DNA from 4 places in the Ferdinandcohnia jepli genome. Region 4 is predicted to be linked to each of the others. Evidence: riboswitches for the same ligand, from Rfam matches in the RefSeq annotation. Region 4 holds a riboswitch; each other region holds the start of a gene.
What was found. Region 4 has a riboswitch for S-adenosylmethionine ahead of AB3M96_RS07895 (methionine ABC transporter ATP-binding protein). Riboswitches for the same ligand answer to the same signal wherever they lie in the genome.
Positions count from the first base shown of each region.

Region 1: linked by a shared signal. The riboswitch ahead of AB3M96_RS06585 (5-methyltetrahydropteroyltriglutamate--homocysteine S-methyltransferase) and the one ahead of AB3M96_RS07895 (methionine ABC transporter ATP-binding protein) in region 4 are both predicted to bind S-adenosylmethionine.
Region 2: linked by a shared signal. The riboswitch ahead of mtnW (2,3-diketo-5-methylthiopentyl-1-phosphate enolase) and the one ahead of AB3M96_RS07895 (methionine ABC transporter ATP-binding protein) in region 4 are both predicted to bind S-adenosylmethionine.
Region 3: linked by a shared signal. The riboswitch ahead of metK (methionine adenosyltransferase) and the one ahead of AB3M96_RS07895 (methionine ABC transporter ATP-binding protein) in region 4 are both predicted to bind S-adenosylmethionine.

Region 1 covers NZ_JBFOKR010000005.1:80,759-84,919, forward strand. Annotated here, with positions in the region: gene AB3M96_RS06580 (phosphodiester glycosidase family protein) at 1-563, shown strand, start outside; gene AB3M96_RS06585 (5-methyltetrahydropteroyltriglutamate--homocysteine S-methyltransferase) at 806-1,909, opposite strand; SAM riboswitch class I at 2,031-2,132, opposite strand; gene AB3M96_RS06590 (sulfite exporter TauE/SafE family protein) at 2,315-3,121, shown strand; gene AB3M96_RS06595 (spore germination protein) at 3,331-4,161, shown strand, end outside.
Region 2 covers NZ_JBFOKR010000003.1:31,540-35,700, forward strand. Annotated here, with positions in the region: gene AB3M96_RS03705 (carbon-nitrogen family hydrolase) at 1-614, opposite strand, end outside; gene AB3M96_RS03710 (pyridoxal phosphate-dependent aminotransferase) at 648-1,820, shown strand; SAM riboswitch class I at 1,924-2,031, shown strand; gene mtnW (2,3-diketo-5-methylthiopentyl-1-phosphate enolase) at 2,111-3,346, shown strand; gene AB3M96_RS03720 (2-hydroxy-3-keto-5-methylthiopentenyl-1-phosphate phosphatase) at 3,349-4,005, shown strand; gene AB3M96_RS03725 (methylthioribulose 1-phosphate dehydratase) at 4,005-4,161, shown strand, end outside.
Region 3 covers NZ_JBFOKR010000016.1:30,210-34,370, reverse strand. Annotated here, with positions in the region: gene AB3M96_RS17305 (gamma carbonic anhydrase) at 1-253, shown strand, start outside; gene metK (methionine adenosyltransferase) at 498-1,697, opposite strand; SAM riboswitch class I at 2,039-2,204, opposite strand; gene pckA (phosphoenolpyruvate carboxykinase (ATP)) at 2,536-4,125, shown strand.
Region 4 covers NZ_JBFOKR010000006.1:98,385-102,545, forward strand. Annotated here, with positions in the region: gene AB3M96_RS07880 (putative bifunctional diguanylate cyclase/phosphodiesterase) at 1-438, shown strand, start outside; gene AB3M96_RS07885 (YncE family protein) at 564-1,478, opposite strand; gene AB3M96_RS07890 (hypothetical protein) at 1,596-1,889, opposite strand; SAM riboswitch class I at 2,125-2,230, shown strand; gene AB3M96_RS07895 (methionine ABC transporter ATP-binding protein) at 2,316-3,329, shown strand; gene AB3M96_RS07900 (methionine ABC transporter permease) at 3,319-3,990, shown strand; gene AB3M96_RS07905 (MetQ/NlpA family ABC transporter substrate-binding protein) at 4,012-4,161, shown strand, end outside.

The DNA.
Region 1 (4,161 bases), on a different contig from region 4:
CAGGTGGTAAGGGAGCGCTATTCGTAGGCGGACATGCACATACTGTTAGTGTTGACCGTGTCGAAGGTGTTCCATATATGGTCGTTGGTCCATCTGGAAAAGCACCATACGGCTCATCAGATGCGGGTGGTTTTTATGAGTGGACTATGTTTGGAGTTGACCCAACTCCGATACCTGATAAAGCAAAGGGACCAGAGCAATCAAATGGTAACGTATCAGGTTCGGACTGGATTCAAGCTGAGGTTAATCCATTATTACTATCAATTACTCTCCAAGCACCTGTAAGTGTAAAAGTAGGAGAAACTGTAAAAATTGAGGCGACTGGCCATCAAAAAGACAATCTAAACTTCCCGCTTCGCTATCCAGCAACTGTTCAATGGGAAGGTAGTAACAATGTCTTTATCGGTAAGGGAGAGGAACTAGCCCGTGCAGAATCATCCGGTAAATATGATGCACTCTTTAACCAGCAAACACTTGAGCTAAAAGCCTTAAATGCTGGAGAAATTAGCTTGAAGGTTGAAGCAAATAGAATGACTGAGGAACTTAGTATTGTAGTTCAGTAGTGAGACAAGGGTTCTTTGTTCCAAACTGCTGGGACTGAGGGACAGGTCGTTGTCCAAACTTGGGTTAGACTGGTTTACTGTGCCTAGTACTAAACACGTAATATGTTTATTTAGGTGTAAGAGTAAATAATGCGTTGTGTGAAAGGACAATTGTATACTCCTATTCATAATAGTATAAAAGCGAACATCTTATATGAAGGTGTTCGCTTTTACTATGGTTTTGGGATAGTCCCTGCGTCCCATTATCCCCAAATTTCTTTAGAGATATCTACGATATATTTCAATTTTGCCCATTGTTCTTCCTCGGTTAAGATATTACCGTGGTGAGTGGAAGCGAAACCGCATTGTGGGCTGATACATAATTGCTCAAGTGGTACATATTTTGTTGCTTCTTCTACACGAGCTTTAATGTTTTCCCTGTTTTCTAAAGTACCATGCTTTGAAGTGAATACTCCAAGTACGACTTGTGGTCCCCCATTTGGAATATATTCTAATGGTCCGAAGTCTCCAGAACGGTCATCATCATATTCTAAGAAAAACCCAGTTACTTTTTCTTTAGCAAAAAGGGTAGGCGCAATTTTCGCATAACTACCTTCAAAAGCCCATTTAGATCTGTAGTTACCACGGCATAGGTGAGTAGTGACAACTAAATCCTCTGGCTTATCTTCCAATACACCATTAACAACACGTAAAGCTAGGTCAATTAATTCTTCACGTGAATAGCCACTATCATTAAAAGGAATTTCTGGTGCATTCAGACCAGCTATGTAAACATCATCTAGCTGTAAATAACGGCATCCTGCATCATAAAAAGCTTTAATTGCATCACGGTAGGTTTGGATGATATCTTTTGTATATTCTTCAATGTCAGGATAGATTTCTAAATTACGGATACCAGCGTTAAATAATTGGTTAGGACTTGGAATCGTTTGTTTAGCAACAGCTCGGTCTCCAACAATTTCTTTAAATTCAATAAAGTCTTTAACATGTGGGTGGTCCGGGTTAAACGAGATTTTTCCAACAACACGCACATCGTAACGCTCAGTTTCCTCACCTTTAAATGCAAAACCACTTTCAGGAACATAGCCCTCAACACCATTTAAATGCTCTAGGAAATCAGTATGCCAAAAACGGCGACGGAACTCCCCATCAGTAACAGCTTGTAATCCTACCTCTATTTGCTTATCAACAATTTTCTTAATTTCTTCTGTTTCAATTCCGTGTAATTCTTGTGCAGTAATATCGCCTGCCTGGAATGCCTTTCTTGCCTGATGAATCCTCTCTGGCCGTAATAAACTACCTACATGATCTGCTCTAAACGGTGCCTTAACTAATGTCTTTGTCAATTGAATCTCTCCCTTTTATTGATTTGGGACAAGGGGACAGGTCACTGTCCTAATGTCCAAACATAAAAAACCTCTCTTCAAAAATAAGAAGAGAGGGTAATAGATAAGTAGAATCCTGCTCTTCTTATCTTCTAGCATTACGCTACTGGAGTTGGCACAGTACTATTTAAAGTCCGCTGCCGAGGTATCATAGGGCCAGTCCCTCCACCTCTCTTGATAAGAAAGAAAACGAAATATTAAATTTATAGACTTTACTTTACATTTTACAAATTGAAATGTCAACTGTGAAATGAAAAACTACCAAATCTATCTTTTGTAATTAGACTATTCCTGTATAATTGAAAGATACATAGAAAATGGGACAAGGGACCTGTCCTCTGTGCCAGCATAAGGGAGCGTACAAAATTGGTTTATATACTTCTTTTATTAATTGGGTTTGTGGGAGGTACGATTGGTAGTCTTGCCGGTTTAGGTGGGGGAGTAGTTATTGTTCCTTCTTTATTGTTCTTAGGAGGTAGTCTTGCGCTTATTCCCTCAATAAGCCCACAAACTGCTGTTGGTACGTCTGTACTAATTATTGTTTTTACTGGCTTATCTTCGACGTTAGCCTACTTAAAACAAAAGAAAGTAGACTATGTAAGTGGATTGATATTTTTTATTGGAAGCGGACCAGGAGCTATAGTTGGCGCTTATTTAAATGATAAATTAGAGCTTACATTCTTTTATACCTTGTTCGGAATATTAATGGTATTTATTTCGTTCGTATTGGCCATTTCAAACAAGCTAAAACCTATCCAGTTCTCTAAGGGGCTTGAAAGAACCTATATAGATAATGAAGGGAAGGAAACGACTTATCGAGTTTATATACCTCTGGGTATCGCATTTGCTTTTGTGGTTGGTGCATTGTCTGGCCTATTCGGAATAGGTGGGGGAGCACTAATGGTGCCTCTCATGTTACTAGTTTTTCGTTTTCCACCATCTGTAGCTGTTGCAACCTCTATGTTACTAGTGTTTCTATCTGCAATTACAGGATCAATCGCACATATCCAACAAGGAAATGTCGAATGGCTATACGCTCTTGCTCTCATACCTGGCGCATGGTTCGGAGCAAAATTTGGTGCAATTCTTAACAAATCATTAAATGAGAAAACAATTGTACTTGTCTTTAGAATTTTTATATTAGTTATTGGAATTAGACTGATTCTTTCTTAACTAGACTAACTTTCTCTTTGGTTTTGGGACAATGTACCTGTCCCTCTGTCCCAGACGGGAACCATGTCACAAAAAGCCGCTTACACTTGAAATGAGAATTTCGAGTGTGAGTGGCTTTTTGTTTTTACTCATTTTTCCTGCGAAAGAATAAAATACCGTTTTTATAGGAAAATAATAAAAAAATCTATATCTTTGAATGAGGTAGCGCGATGTCATGGTCAACGATTAGAAGGAGTAAACGAAATAGTTCTCAAAAAAAGCCGGAAGAAGCTATCCCAATTCCTCATAAGTTGGTTGAGGACATGGAGAAGAAGAAGATTGGCAAGAGTCTTGATGAAATTATTGAGTTACTCCAAGATTTATTAGGGAAAAATGTTGACTTTTTTTATCGGCACTTCCAATTGTATGGAAAGTTTCGTGCTGTCATTGTATATTTTTCCAGCCTAGTTGATAAAAAGGCAATTAACAATGAAGTTATGAAGCCGTTAATGTATATCCCAATTTATACTGATATCTCTACTATCACATTAGAAAACCTGGAGGATTTTATTTTTAATGAATCCATATTTCATAGTGAGGCGAAGGGTGAATGTAATATTGAAAAAATCATACAAGCGTTATTACGAGGAGAAACGCTTGTTTTTATTGATGGATTAGATACTGCTATAAAATTTGGTGTAAAAAATATCGAAAAACGTTCGATTTCTCAACCTGAAACAGAGCAGGTTATTCTAGGGCCGAGGGAAGGTTTTATTGAATCTCTTCAGACTAATTTGGCATTGCTGCGAAATCGGTTGAAAACAGCTGATTTCCGTATAGAAACATTAGAAATTGGGCGCTTATCTAAATCAACTGTTGCAGTTTGTTATCTAGAAGGAATTGCCACGAATGACCTAGTTAATGAGGTTAAAGATCGGCTAGGTAAAATTGATATAGATGCGATATTAGATGTGGGATATATCGAGCAATTTATTGAAGATAATCATATGTCCCCTTTCCCTCAGATACAGAGCACGGAACGACCTGATAAAACGGTTGGA
Region 2 (4,161 bases), on a different contig from region 4:
AATGCTCTCCAATGCTCTAATCGTGGGAGCGGCCATTCGGCTACTACAAACAGAATTTCTGCTCCATCTGTAGTATGTGCACGAATCCATTCTGGAAACCTGATATCATAACAAATCAAGCCGGAAGCCTGGATATTTTCAAGTGTGAAGTGGCCTTTACTCGCCCCAGCTTGCAAATATAGGTGTTCATCCATCAGTTGAAATAGGTGGAGTTTACTATATTCTCCAATTAATTCGCCTTCTCTATTAACGACAAACATTGTATTCGTAACACCATCATCCGTTTTTTTAGCAACAGAGCCTGCAATAATATTTACTGAGTACGATGTTGCAAGATCTTTTATAAATGACTTTGTTTTATCACCATTTTCATCCGCAATTTCATCTAGTCTAGTAAGGTCATATCCAGTTGTCCATAGCTCTGGTAAAATAATGACATCAGGGGTATGTTGTTTCATAGTTTGTTCGATTTCTCTAGTAACATTGTTAAGGTTACTGACCGGATCTCCGAATACAATGTCCAGTTGAATACATGCAATTTTTAGATTCATAGTTGGGCCTCCTGGAAAAAATAATACTTTACAATTTGTTTTTAACAATATATGATTTGTCACTAGAATTTCAAGTATTTTTAAGAAGGTGAATCCATGAAAAATTTTCAACAGTCTGACATACTTAAGAACTTACCAAAACAGTTCTTTGCTTCTCTTGTAGGGAAGGTCAACAGGGTGGTGGCGGATGGCCATGATGTAATAAATTTAGGCCAGGGTAATCCTGATCAACCAACACCATCACATATTGTAAAAGCATTACAGAATTCTGCTGAAAATCCAAGTTATCATAAGTATCCTCCTTTCAGAGGACAACCTTTTTTGAAGGAAGCTGCCGCTAAATTTTATGAACGAGAATATGGAGTTACGTTAAATCCCGAGACAGAGGTTGCAATATTATTTGGGGGGAAAGCGGGCCTTGTTGAAATTCCACAATGCCTTTTAAACCCTGGAGATGTTGCGCTTGTTCCTGACCCGGGGTATCCAGATTACTGGTCTGGTGTTGAACTGGCCCGTGGCGTTATGGAGTATATGCCGTTAAAAGAAGATAATGCCTTTTTACCTGATTATTCGGAGCTTAATCCAGAGCAATTAGAAAAAGCCAAAGTTATGTTCTTAAATTACCCAAATAATCCCACAGGCGCAACTGCGACAAAGGAATTCTTTGAGGAGACTGTTGAATTTGCGAACAAACATGATATTTGTGTAGTTCATGATTTTGCATATGGAGCAATTGGTTTTGACGGGAAGAAGCCAGTTAGCTTTTTACAAGTAGAAGGTGCGAAAGAAATTGGAATTGAAATCTACACACTGTCTAAAACTTATAATATGGCTGGATGGCGAATAGGTTTTGCGGTTGGAAATCCAAGTGTGATTGAGGCGATCAATTTATTACAGGACCATTTGTATGTTAGCCTATTTAGTCCAGTACAGGAGGCAGCAGCTGCTGCTCTGCTTGAATCTCAAGATTGTGTAGATGAACTCGTAGCACTATATGAATCTAGAAGAAATACATTTATTCAATCATTACAAGAAATTGGCTGGGATGTTAAGGCACCAACAGGTTCGTTTTTTGCCTGGTTACCTGTACCAAAAGGGTATACATCTGCGACTTTTGCTGATCTTTTACTTGAAAAAGCACATGTTGCAGTTGCTCCTGGGATTGGTTTTGGCTCATACGGTGATGGATATGTACGTGTTGGTTTACTGACGGACGAGGCTCGATTAGTCGAGGCTGCAAATCGAATTAAAAAGCTCAACTTGTTCTGATTTTTTTCTTCCAAAAAATATTTGACAAGAAAAAGTATTCCTGTCATAATCCAAATTACATTCCGTTTCGTAATTTAAATTTTAAAAATTTATAGATTATATTTTCTTATCAAGAGCAGGTGGAGGGACTAGCCCTATGAAGCCCGGCAACCGACTTATGCGTATAAGCACGGTGCTAATTCTTGCAGCTTTATTAGCTGAGAGATAAGGAGATGTTACTAGTTAACCTCTTCTTATGAAGGGGTTTTTTGTTTATTTGACACTGATTTTTACAGAAATGAGGTATCAACATGAATGAAATTATTGCCAAATATTTAGTTCATGACTCTGGTAATTTAGAGAAAAAAGCAGAAGGTATCGCACTTGGATTAACAGTAGGTTCTTGGACTGATTTACCTCAGTTAGAACAAGAGCAGCTATTAAAACATAAGGGTAGAGTAGTTAGTATTGAACAATTCGATGAAGATCCAAATGCTAGTACATATTTAGGTAAAACAGTTAAGAAAGGCATCATTAAAATAGCCTACCCATCAATGAATTTTAGTCCTGATTTACCAGCTATTTTAACAACTGTCTTTGGAAAACTCAGTCTGGACGGAGAAATTAAACTACTAGACTTGGAGTTTTCAGAAGATATAAAGTCATTTTTTCCAGGTCCTAAATTTGGGCTAGAAGGAATTAGAGAAAAACTGGGAGTCTACGACAGACCTCTAGTAATGAGTATTTTTAAAGGTGTAATTGGCCGAGATATTGAATATCTAAAAGCGCAACTTCGTGAGCAAGCACTTGGTGGAGTCGATATCATTAAGGATGATGAAATATTATTTGATAATCCACTTACTCCATTCGAGGAAAGAATAACGGAGGGAAAAAAGGTTCTTGATGAAGTATATTCTGAAATTGGTCATCGTTCTCTTTATGCTGTAAACCTGACAGGTAAAACTTTTGGATTAAAAGAAAAAGCAAAGAAAGCGGTGGATCTAGGCGCTGATCTACTTTTGTTTAATGTCTTTGCATACGGACTTGATGTGTTGCAAAGTCTTGCAGAGGACCCGGAAATAACAGTCCCAATTATGGCACACCCAGCATTTAGTGGCGCGCTCACACCTTCAGAGTTTTATGGCGTTTCTAATCCGTTGCTACTTGGAAAACTTTTACGATATGCAGGAGCGGACCTTGTGTTATTTCCATCACCATATGGAAGTGTTGCGCTTGAAAGAGACCAGACATTAGAGATCGCTCATGAATTAACAAAAAGCGATGATCAGATGAAAACAGTATTTCCAGTACCTTCAGCTGGTATTCATCCAGGATTAGTACCATTGCTGCTTCGCGATTTTGGAATAAACAGTATTATAAATGCTGGTGGAGGAGTACATGGTCATCCAGATGGTGCGATTGGTGGCGGAAAAGCATTTCGAGCAGCAGTTGAAGCAGGATTAACCGGCACAACACTAGTTGAATATGCAACAAAAAGCCCTGAATTAAAAAAGGCAATCGAATTATGGGGATATAAAGAGGTATAGATATGAAAAAACCAATCCTATTTTGTGACTTTGACGGCACGATAACTAATACAGATAACATTATAGCAATCATGAAAAAGTTTGCGCCACCAGAATGGGTAGGAATTAAGGATCAAATTCTTTCACAGGAAATTCCTATTCAAGTTGGGGTAAGTCAATTGTTCTCATTATTACCTTCTGACTGGAAAGAAGAAATAACAGACTATATTACACAACACGCTGTTATTCGAGAAGGATTTAAGGAGTTTGTAGAGTTCACTCAGAAGCAAGGTATTCAGCTTTATGTGGTAAGTGGAGGAATCGATTTCTTTGTTGAGCCACTCTTAGAAGGACTCGTACCGTTAGAAAATATCTACTGTAATAAATCTGACTTTAGTGGCGAGAGAATCAGAATTCTATGGCCATATACATGTGATACTGAATGTTCAAATCAATGTGGCTGCTGTAAACCGACTCTGATTCGTAGCCTTGCAGGTTCAGACGACTATAAAATTGTAATTGGGGATTCGATAACTGATCTTCAAGCTGCGAAGCTTGCAGATAAAGTTATTGCTAGAGATTTCTTAGTTGAAAAATGCACCGAGTTAGGTCTTAAATATGCTCCTTTCGAAACTTTTTTTGATGTAATTAATGTCTTGGAAAAAGTGGAGGTGAGGTAATGAGACTTTATATTAAACAATGGGATGAACTAGCAGATATTAAGGACGAACTAGCAAAACGTGATTGGTTTATGGGAACAAGTGGTAATCTTGCAATTAAAGTATCTGATAATCCAGGAACCTTTCTTGTTACGGCAAGTGGGAAGGATAAGAAAA
Region 3 (4,161 bases), on a different contig from region 4:
TTCCATCATTCGAAAAGAAGCCCTAATTGGCATGGGCTCTATCATTCTTGATGGCGCTGAAATTGGTGAAGGTGCGTTTATTGGAGCAGGTAGTCTTGTGCCACAAGGAAAGAAGATTCCTCCTAATACACTTGCATTTGGTCGTCCCGCTAAGGTCATTAGAGAGTTAAATGATGATGACAAAAAGGATATGGCCCGAATACGTAGAGAATATGTTGAAAAAGGACAGTTTTATAAGAGTTTGCAAAAATAAGAAAAGCGCAAGCGCCTTGGTCAGCCCCGACAAGCGCTGGAACCCTGACGAGGAGGCTCGAAAAAAAGCAAAGCTTTTTTCCTGCGTGGATTAACCTCAGGAAGCATTCCTTAGTGTTGCCGCCACAGGAGGGGTGAAGCGACCTCGAGGGGCTAGGCGCTGGAGCTAAACACCGAAAACTCGGTTAAAATTTTTATACTTTATTATTTAACAAAAGCTCGCCACTAGGCGAGCTCTTCAATTCTTAATTAGAAGCTTGTTGTTTTAGAGCTTCAGCTTTGTCTGTACGCTCCCAAGGTAAATCTACGTCACTTCTTCCAAAATGACCATATGCAGCTGTCCGCTTATAGATTGGTCGGCGAAGATCTAACATCTTAATAATCCCTGCTGGACGAAGGTCGAAGTTTCCACGTACTAAATCAACTAGTACATCTTCAGAAACAGTTCCAGTTCCGAATGTATCAACTGAGATAGAAACTGGTTGAGCCACTCCAATCGCGTATGCTAATTGGACTTCACACTTATCAGCAAGTCCTGCAGCTACAATATTTTTTGCAACGTAGCGTGCAGCATATGCAGCCGAGCGGTCTACTTTTGTAGGATCCTTGCCCGAGAATGCTCCACCACCATGGCGTGCATAACCACCATACGTATCAACGATAATTTTACGTCCTGTTAGCCCTGCATCCCCTTGTGGTCCACCGATTACAAAACGTCCTGTTGGGTTGATAAAGTACTTTGTATTTTCATCAATAAGCTCTTTTGGAACAACTGGATTAATAACATGCTCCTTAAGATTACGCTGAATTTGCTCCAGTGTAATTTCAGGATGATGTTGAGTAGAAATAACAATGGTATCAATTCTAACTGGGTTGTTATTTTCATCATACTCAACAGTAACCTGAGTTTTACCGTCTGGACGTAAATATGGAAGAATCTCTTCTTTACGAACTTCAGTTAAACGACGAGCAAGCTTATGAGCTAAAGAAATTGGTAAAGGCATTAGTTCTTTTGTTTCATTACAAGCAAAACCAAACATCAAACCTTGGTCTCCCGCACCAATTGCATCAATTTGCTCATCAGTCATTTGACCTTCACGAGCTTCTAACGCTTGATCTACACCCATAGCGATATCTGGTGATTGCTCATCAATGGAAGTTAAAACTGCACAAGTCTCAGCATCAAATCCATACTTTGCACGAGTATATCCAATCTCTCTTACAGTTTCACGTACAATTTTAGGGATATCTACATATGTAGAAGTTGTAATTTCTCCTGCTACAAGAACTAATCCAGTAGTTACAGAAGTTTCACAAGCTACGCGTGCATTAGCATCACTAGCTAAAATAGCGTCCAAGATAGAATCTGAAATTTGGTCACAAATTTTATCTGGATGACCCTCTGTAACAGACTCAGAAGTAAATAATCGGCGTCTAGTTGTCACAACGCTTCCTCCTTTTACATTCAGAACATCGAGTGTACTCAATTTCTGACTTTCTTTTTGATACGGTACTCATTCCCTTAGTATTGTTACATTTTGATTTTTTATCCTGTATTCACGTACAGTAAAACACTTTGCGGCTGACCTAACGTGCACGAAAAGTGATTACAAACACAAACTTTTCTCTAATTAAATTTGAATTTACTTTCAAGATTGTATATGTGAATGTAACATCGTATGAGTTAAGCAAACAGATAGATATTCTAAAAGTTGCCCCTGATATCAAGAAATAAAAAACCTTCCCTGCTAATGAGGAAAGGTAAATTTGTCATTCTCGCCTTTCACTCTTATCGATCAAGGTCATGCCTTGCTCAGGTTAGCACCTTATCACTATTTAAAAAACCAAGAAGTTATATGTATAGAATAAACATAAATTTACTTCTATATGTATACATAGTGATGGTTGCCGGGTTTCATTGGGCCTGTCCCTCCGCCAGCTCGGGATAAGAGAGTATCCGTTCAATGACATATCATAACGTAGTAAACCTTTTACTGTCAACAATATTACGGAAAATAAAAACAAAAAATATGATCAGTACTTTTAAAATAAAAATCTAGCTTTTATTCTTGTTTAAATTACTATTTTTACCTATAATTTTAAAGCGCTTACTTTTTTTATCTTTACATAAAGTGCATGAAATCATAGTTTTTTAAATTGGTTGGTACACTTTGGAGATAAGTTACGTAAAATACGTTAAATAGTATAGACTAATTGAATTAATGTGTTATACTAATTATAATTCGAATGATAATAATATTTAGATAAAGGATGGTTTTTTTCATGAATTCAGTTGAAGTTTCAAGTGAGCAGCTAATGGAATTAGTGAATGGAAATAACGTACTTCATGATCTCTCTGTCTCGGTATTAGTCGAAAAAGTACTAGCTAGAAAAGAGGGAATTCTTACTTCGACTGGTGCTGTACGTGCGACTACAGGAAAATATACAGGTAGATCACCAGAAGATAAATATATTGTAGAAGAAGCTTCTACAAAAGATAAAATTGACTGGGGAAAAGTCAATCAACCTATTTCTGAAGCAACCTTTGAAAAACTTTACACAAAAGTACTTACCTATCTAAAAGAGCAAAACGAAGTCTTTGTATTCAATGGATATGCAGGTGCTGACAAAAAGGTACGTATGCCAATTCAAGTCATTAATGAATTTGCTTGGCATAATTTATTTGCTCAGCAACTTTTCATTCGCCCTACTGAGGAGGATTTAGAGAATCACAAGCCGGAATTTACTGTAATAAATGCTCCTAATTTTAAAGCTGACCCTGCTGTTGATGGTACTCATTCTGAGACATTCATCATTATCTCATTTGAAAAACGCACTGTTTTAATTGGTGGTACAGAATATGCTGGAGAAATTAAAAAATCAATTTTTTCAGTAATGAACTTTGTTCTGCCTGAAGCTAATATTTTATCTATGCACTGCTCGGCGAATGTTGGCCAAGAAGGGGATGTAGCCTTATTTTTCGGCCTATCAGGCACTGGAAAAACAACTCTATCAGCTGACCCTAAGCGTCGATTGATCGGCGATGATGAACACGGTTGGTCTAACTCAGGTGTCTTTAATATCGAGGGTGGTTGCTACGCGAAATGTATCAATTTATCACGGGAGAAAGAACCACAGATTTTTGATGCAATTCGTTTTGGATCGGTCCTTGAAAATGTGGTTGTTGATGAGGAATCCAGAATTGCTGATTATGATGATGGCTCACTTACTGAAAATACAAGAGCAGCATACCAAATTGAGAATATCGACAATATTGTTGTTCCTAGTATTGCTGGTCACCCGAACACAATTGTATTTTTAACTGCTGATGCTTTTGGAGTATTACCACCGATTAGCAAATTAACAAAAGAACAAGCAATGTACCATTTCTTAAGTGGTTATACAAGTAAACTCGCTGGAACAGAGCGTGGAGTAACATCTCCTCAAGCAACTTTTTCAACATGTTTTGGTTCACCATTCCTACCACTTCCTGCAACTGTATATGCTGAGATGCTTGGTAAAAAAATTGATGAACACAATGTGCAAGTATTCCTTGTAAATACCGGTTGGACTGGTGGAGAATACGGTGTTGGAAACCGTATGAAGTTAAGCTACACACGTGCAATGGTGCAAGCTGCTTTAGAAGGCGAATTGAACAACGTCGAAACGGTAAAAAATGATATATTTGGTTTAGAAATTCCAATTCATATTGCTGGAGTTCCAGATGATGTTTTACAACCTTCTAAAACATGGGCCGATCAAAGTGCATATTATGTGAAAGCAAAGGAACTTGCACTTAAATTTAAAGAGAACTTTAAAAAATTCTCTAATGTTCCTAAGGAAATTGAATTATTAGGTGGTCCAAGAATATAAGCAGGATAAAACCTCGAGAGTTTCCCTCTCGAGGTT
Region 4 (4,161 bases):
TCAGGGTTGGAACCACAGTTTTTAAAACTCGAAATAACAGAAAGTGTATTTATTAAAGAACCGCAACATGTTGCAATTGTCATCAAAGAGCTAAAAAAACTAGGTGTACAGATCTCAATTGATGACTTTGGAAAAGGATATTCATCCCTTTATCAATTACTAAAACTACCAATTGATGAAATTAAAATTGATAGACAGTTTATTCAAAATATAGACGAAAACGAAAAGCAAGAACTACTAGTTAAATCCATTTTTGATATAGCTCACGGACTACGATTAAATGTAGTAGCGGAAGGGGTGGAAACCGAAGAGGAAAGTCATTTACTAGTTAAAATGGGCTGTGATGAAATACAGGGGTATTTATATAGTCCACCACTAGGTAAAGATGAGTTTGTGGCTTTTCTTGTGAGGGAATCAAAAGGAATTGAATTATGTTGAAGATAAAAAAGCCCAGTTGTGGGCTTTTTTAGCAGATAGGAAAGCATAAAATTCTTTCCTATCTGCATAACTACGGCTCTGCTGTCGCCTAAAGTCTCAGCAATCGCCGAGTTTTCTAACTTTTTTTATCGGTTTAAGAATGCAATACCATCTGGATGTATCCCTACATCAATTCGACCTTCTTCTTTTAATGTGCTCATATTTATAATTGAAATATCATTTGTTTTGTTGTTTGCAACGTATGCATATGTACCTTGTTCATTAAATACGATACCGCCAGCCCATCTACCAACAGGGATTCGTTTTATCTCCCAAGGACGGACTTGTTCATTCACCTTATGTTCTACTTGAATGACAGAAACATCACTCGAATCACGGTTGGCAATTAACGCGTACTTTCCGTCTGGAGAAAATACTAGCCGAACTGGTATGCTGCCGACCCTACGCTTATGTAATACTTCATATGTTTTTGTATCAAGAACAAATAATGTGTTGTCATCTTGATTTGCAACGTAAAGATGGTTTCCATCAGGATGCACAGCAACACCTTCAGGACCTGGTCCAACAGGAATATGGTTTATAATTTCTTCTTTTTGTACATCGATAACGGTAATATTATGGCTGCCGATATTTGGGACATAACACGTATTACCATCTGGTGAAAAAGAAACCATATGCGAATACTTTTGATAAGTAGGTAGTATTTTCTCAATCTCATCCGTTTCTGTGTTAATAATAAATACTTTCTCACTATACGTAGAAGCTAGGTATAGCTTTTTGCCATCCTTCGTTAGCCCTAAACCGTGAGGGAAATTGAAATCGGGATGCTCAAGTCGCTTTGTAATTTCAAATGTTTCATTGTCGATAATATCAAGCTTATTCCCTAATGAACATGCAACATAGGTCTTTTTCTTATCTAGTGAAACAATAACCTCATGTGGATTATGACTTGTTTCAATTGTTTTAATTACCTCGCTTGTTTCTAAATCAACTATAGAGATTGTATCTTCATCTTTGTTTAGTACAATTAGATGCTCCATTATTTGTTCCCCCTTATACGAATATAAATGGATTTTAACACAAGTATTTCGGATGTAGAAATAAATTGTGAAATAAAAAGAGACTCTTCAAGTAGAGAGTCTCCCAATTATGTAATGCTATTGAGTAATGCTAATGTCTCCGTCTTCGCTAATTTCAACAGTTGAATAGCTTTCAAACGTTTTCATGTTTGTGATTTCATGTTCACCAGGCTTTGCAAAGCTTTCCATGTATTGTTGGTAAACTTCTGGGTCTTTTACAATATGATAGAAAAACACCTTTTTACCATCTACTTCATCATGAGTTCGCAAAAGAAATTTGTCTTGGTATTCACTTTTAAACCATTCTCTAGCTTCTTCATGACTATTAAAATCAGGCATCTTTTCATAGATCATAGTTGGATCAATATTCATATGATAGCCTCCTTTTCATACTTACCCATAGCATACCCGAATATTCTTCAAAACATCCAATTAAATAAGAGTACGAAGGTAGGTAAGTATACAATTAAAAATTTTACAAAAAATTTTTTAGGTTGAAATAGAGCCATTGTAAGCGTTTAACAACACCTGTTTAGGATTTACTAGTGATTGACAAAAAAACGATACCTTTGTAGTATCATAACTAAGTTAATTACATATTCAATCAAACTTATCCAGAGCGACCGAGGGACTAGGCCCTACGACGTCCGGCAACCCCCATTTTGGGAAGGTGCCAATTCCTGCAGAATGACATTCATTCTGAAAGATAAGTCGAGATAATTTGTTACGTATTTCGATGTCCCTTTCAGTATGAAAGGGGCATTTTTGCATTTTACATGAGTAAAGAGAGGTAATTCTATGATCGAAATTCGTAATCTTTCTAAAATATATCATACGAAAAATGGGAATGTCACAGGTGTAAATGATGTTTCTCTAACAATAAATGAAGGGGAAATATTCGGGATTGTTGGATATTCAGGTGCTGGTAAGAGTTCATTACTACGTTGTATTAACCTACTTGAGAGACCTTCAACAGGGAGTATAAAGGTAGATGGAATCTACCTTACATCTCTTAAGAGTGATAAACTTCGTGAAGCACGTTTAAAAATTGGGATGATCTTTCAACACTTTTATTTGATTAGTCAAAAGACAGTCTTTGAAAATATCGCTTTTGCATTAAAAGCTGCTAATCTACCAAAAAATCAAGTGCAGAAACGTGTTGAAGAGCTACTTGAAATGGTGGGTCTTTCTGACAAAAAAGATGTATACCCATCGCAGCTTAGTGGGGGGCAGAAACAAAGAGTAGGTATTGCACGAGCATTAGCAAATGATCCAAAGGTTTTATTATGTGATGAAGCAACTTCTGCATTGGATCCTACTACTACGAAGTCTATCTTAACTTTATTAAAAAAGATAAACAAAGAGCTTAACATCACAATCGTGCTTATTACTCATGAAATGAATGTTGTGAAGGAAATCTGCAACCGGATGGCAATTATGCAGGAGGGTAGGGTTGTCGAAGAAGGATTTGTATATGACGTTTTTGCTAACCCTGCTGCAGATCTGACAAAAGAGTTTATTGAAAGTGTTGTAAACTTTGATATCCCGGAAGTAATAACAGATGCATGTGAAGGCCCAATCGTAAAGGTGACCTTTCGAGGCAAGGTTGCAGGAGAAGGTGTTATTTCGGATATGCTACAAACCTTTAAAGTGAGAGGTAATTTCCTTCACGGATCAATTGAGTATATTCAAGAGCTTCCATTAGGCATTTTTATCATGGAATTGAAAGGGAAGGAAGAGGAGATACAGTCTGCACTAAAATACATAGAAGAACGTGCAGCCCAAGTGGAGGTGTTACATAATGGGGTTTGATTTTACTCATCTCGTCGAACTGCTTCCAGACATTAATACAGCGTTCTTCCAAACCATTTATATGGTTACAATCTCTTTACTAGTATCAATCGTTATTGGTCTTCCAGTAGGAGTCCTATTATACGTTACTGATAAAGGATTATTTTTAGAGAACCGTTTTGTACAAAATGTGTTGGGTTTCGTTGTAAATTTAATTCGTTCCATTCCGTTTATTATTCTATTGGTTTTTCTAATCCCGTTAACAGATTTAATAGCGGGAACAACAATCGGGCCAAAAGCGGCAAGTGTTTCGCTTTCGGTTGCTGCCATTCCATTCTTCGCTCGAATTGTAGAAACTTCAATGCGGGAGATTGATAGAGGGGTTATCGAAGCGGCGATTGCTGCGGGAGCAACACCATGGATGATCATAAAAGATGTGTTACTTTTGGAATCCCGTTCAGGAATTATTTCAGGGGTTACACTAACGTTAATCAGTCTAATCGGTTTTTCGGCAATGGCAGGAACCGTTGGTGGCGGTGGAATAGGGGATTTAGCAATCCGCTATGGATATTACCGGTACGACGATACGATTATGATCGCAACAGTTGTCATTTTAATTATTTTAGTTCAGTTAATCCAACTATTAGGTGACTATATCGCCAAAGTTGTAGATAAAAGATAAAGTAAAAAGGAGAAATGAATAATGAAAAAGTGGGTTTTAAGTGTTTTATTAGTATTAGTAGTGGGTGTTATTGCAGCTTGCAGTAATACAGCAAGTAATGAAGGTGGTAGTGAAGCAGGTGAGGAATCAAAAGAAATCAAAATTGGGGCAACAGCCGGACCTTATAGTGAC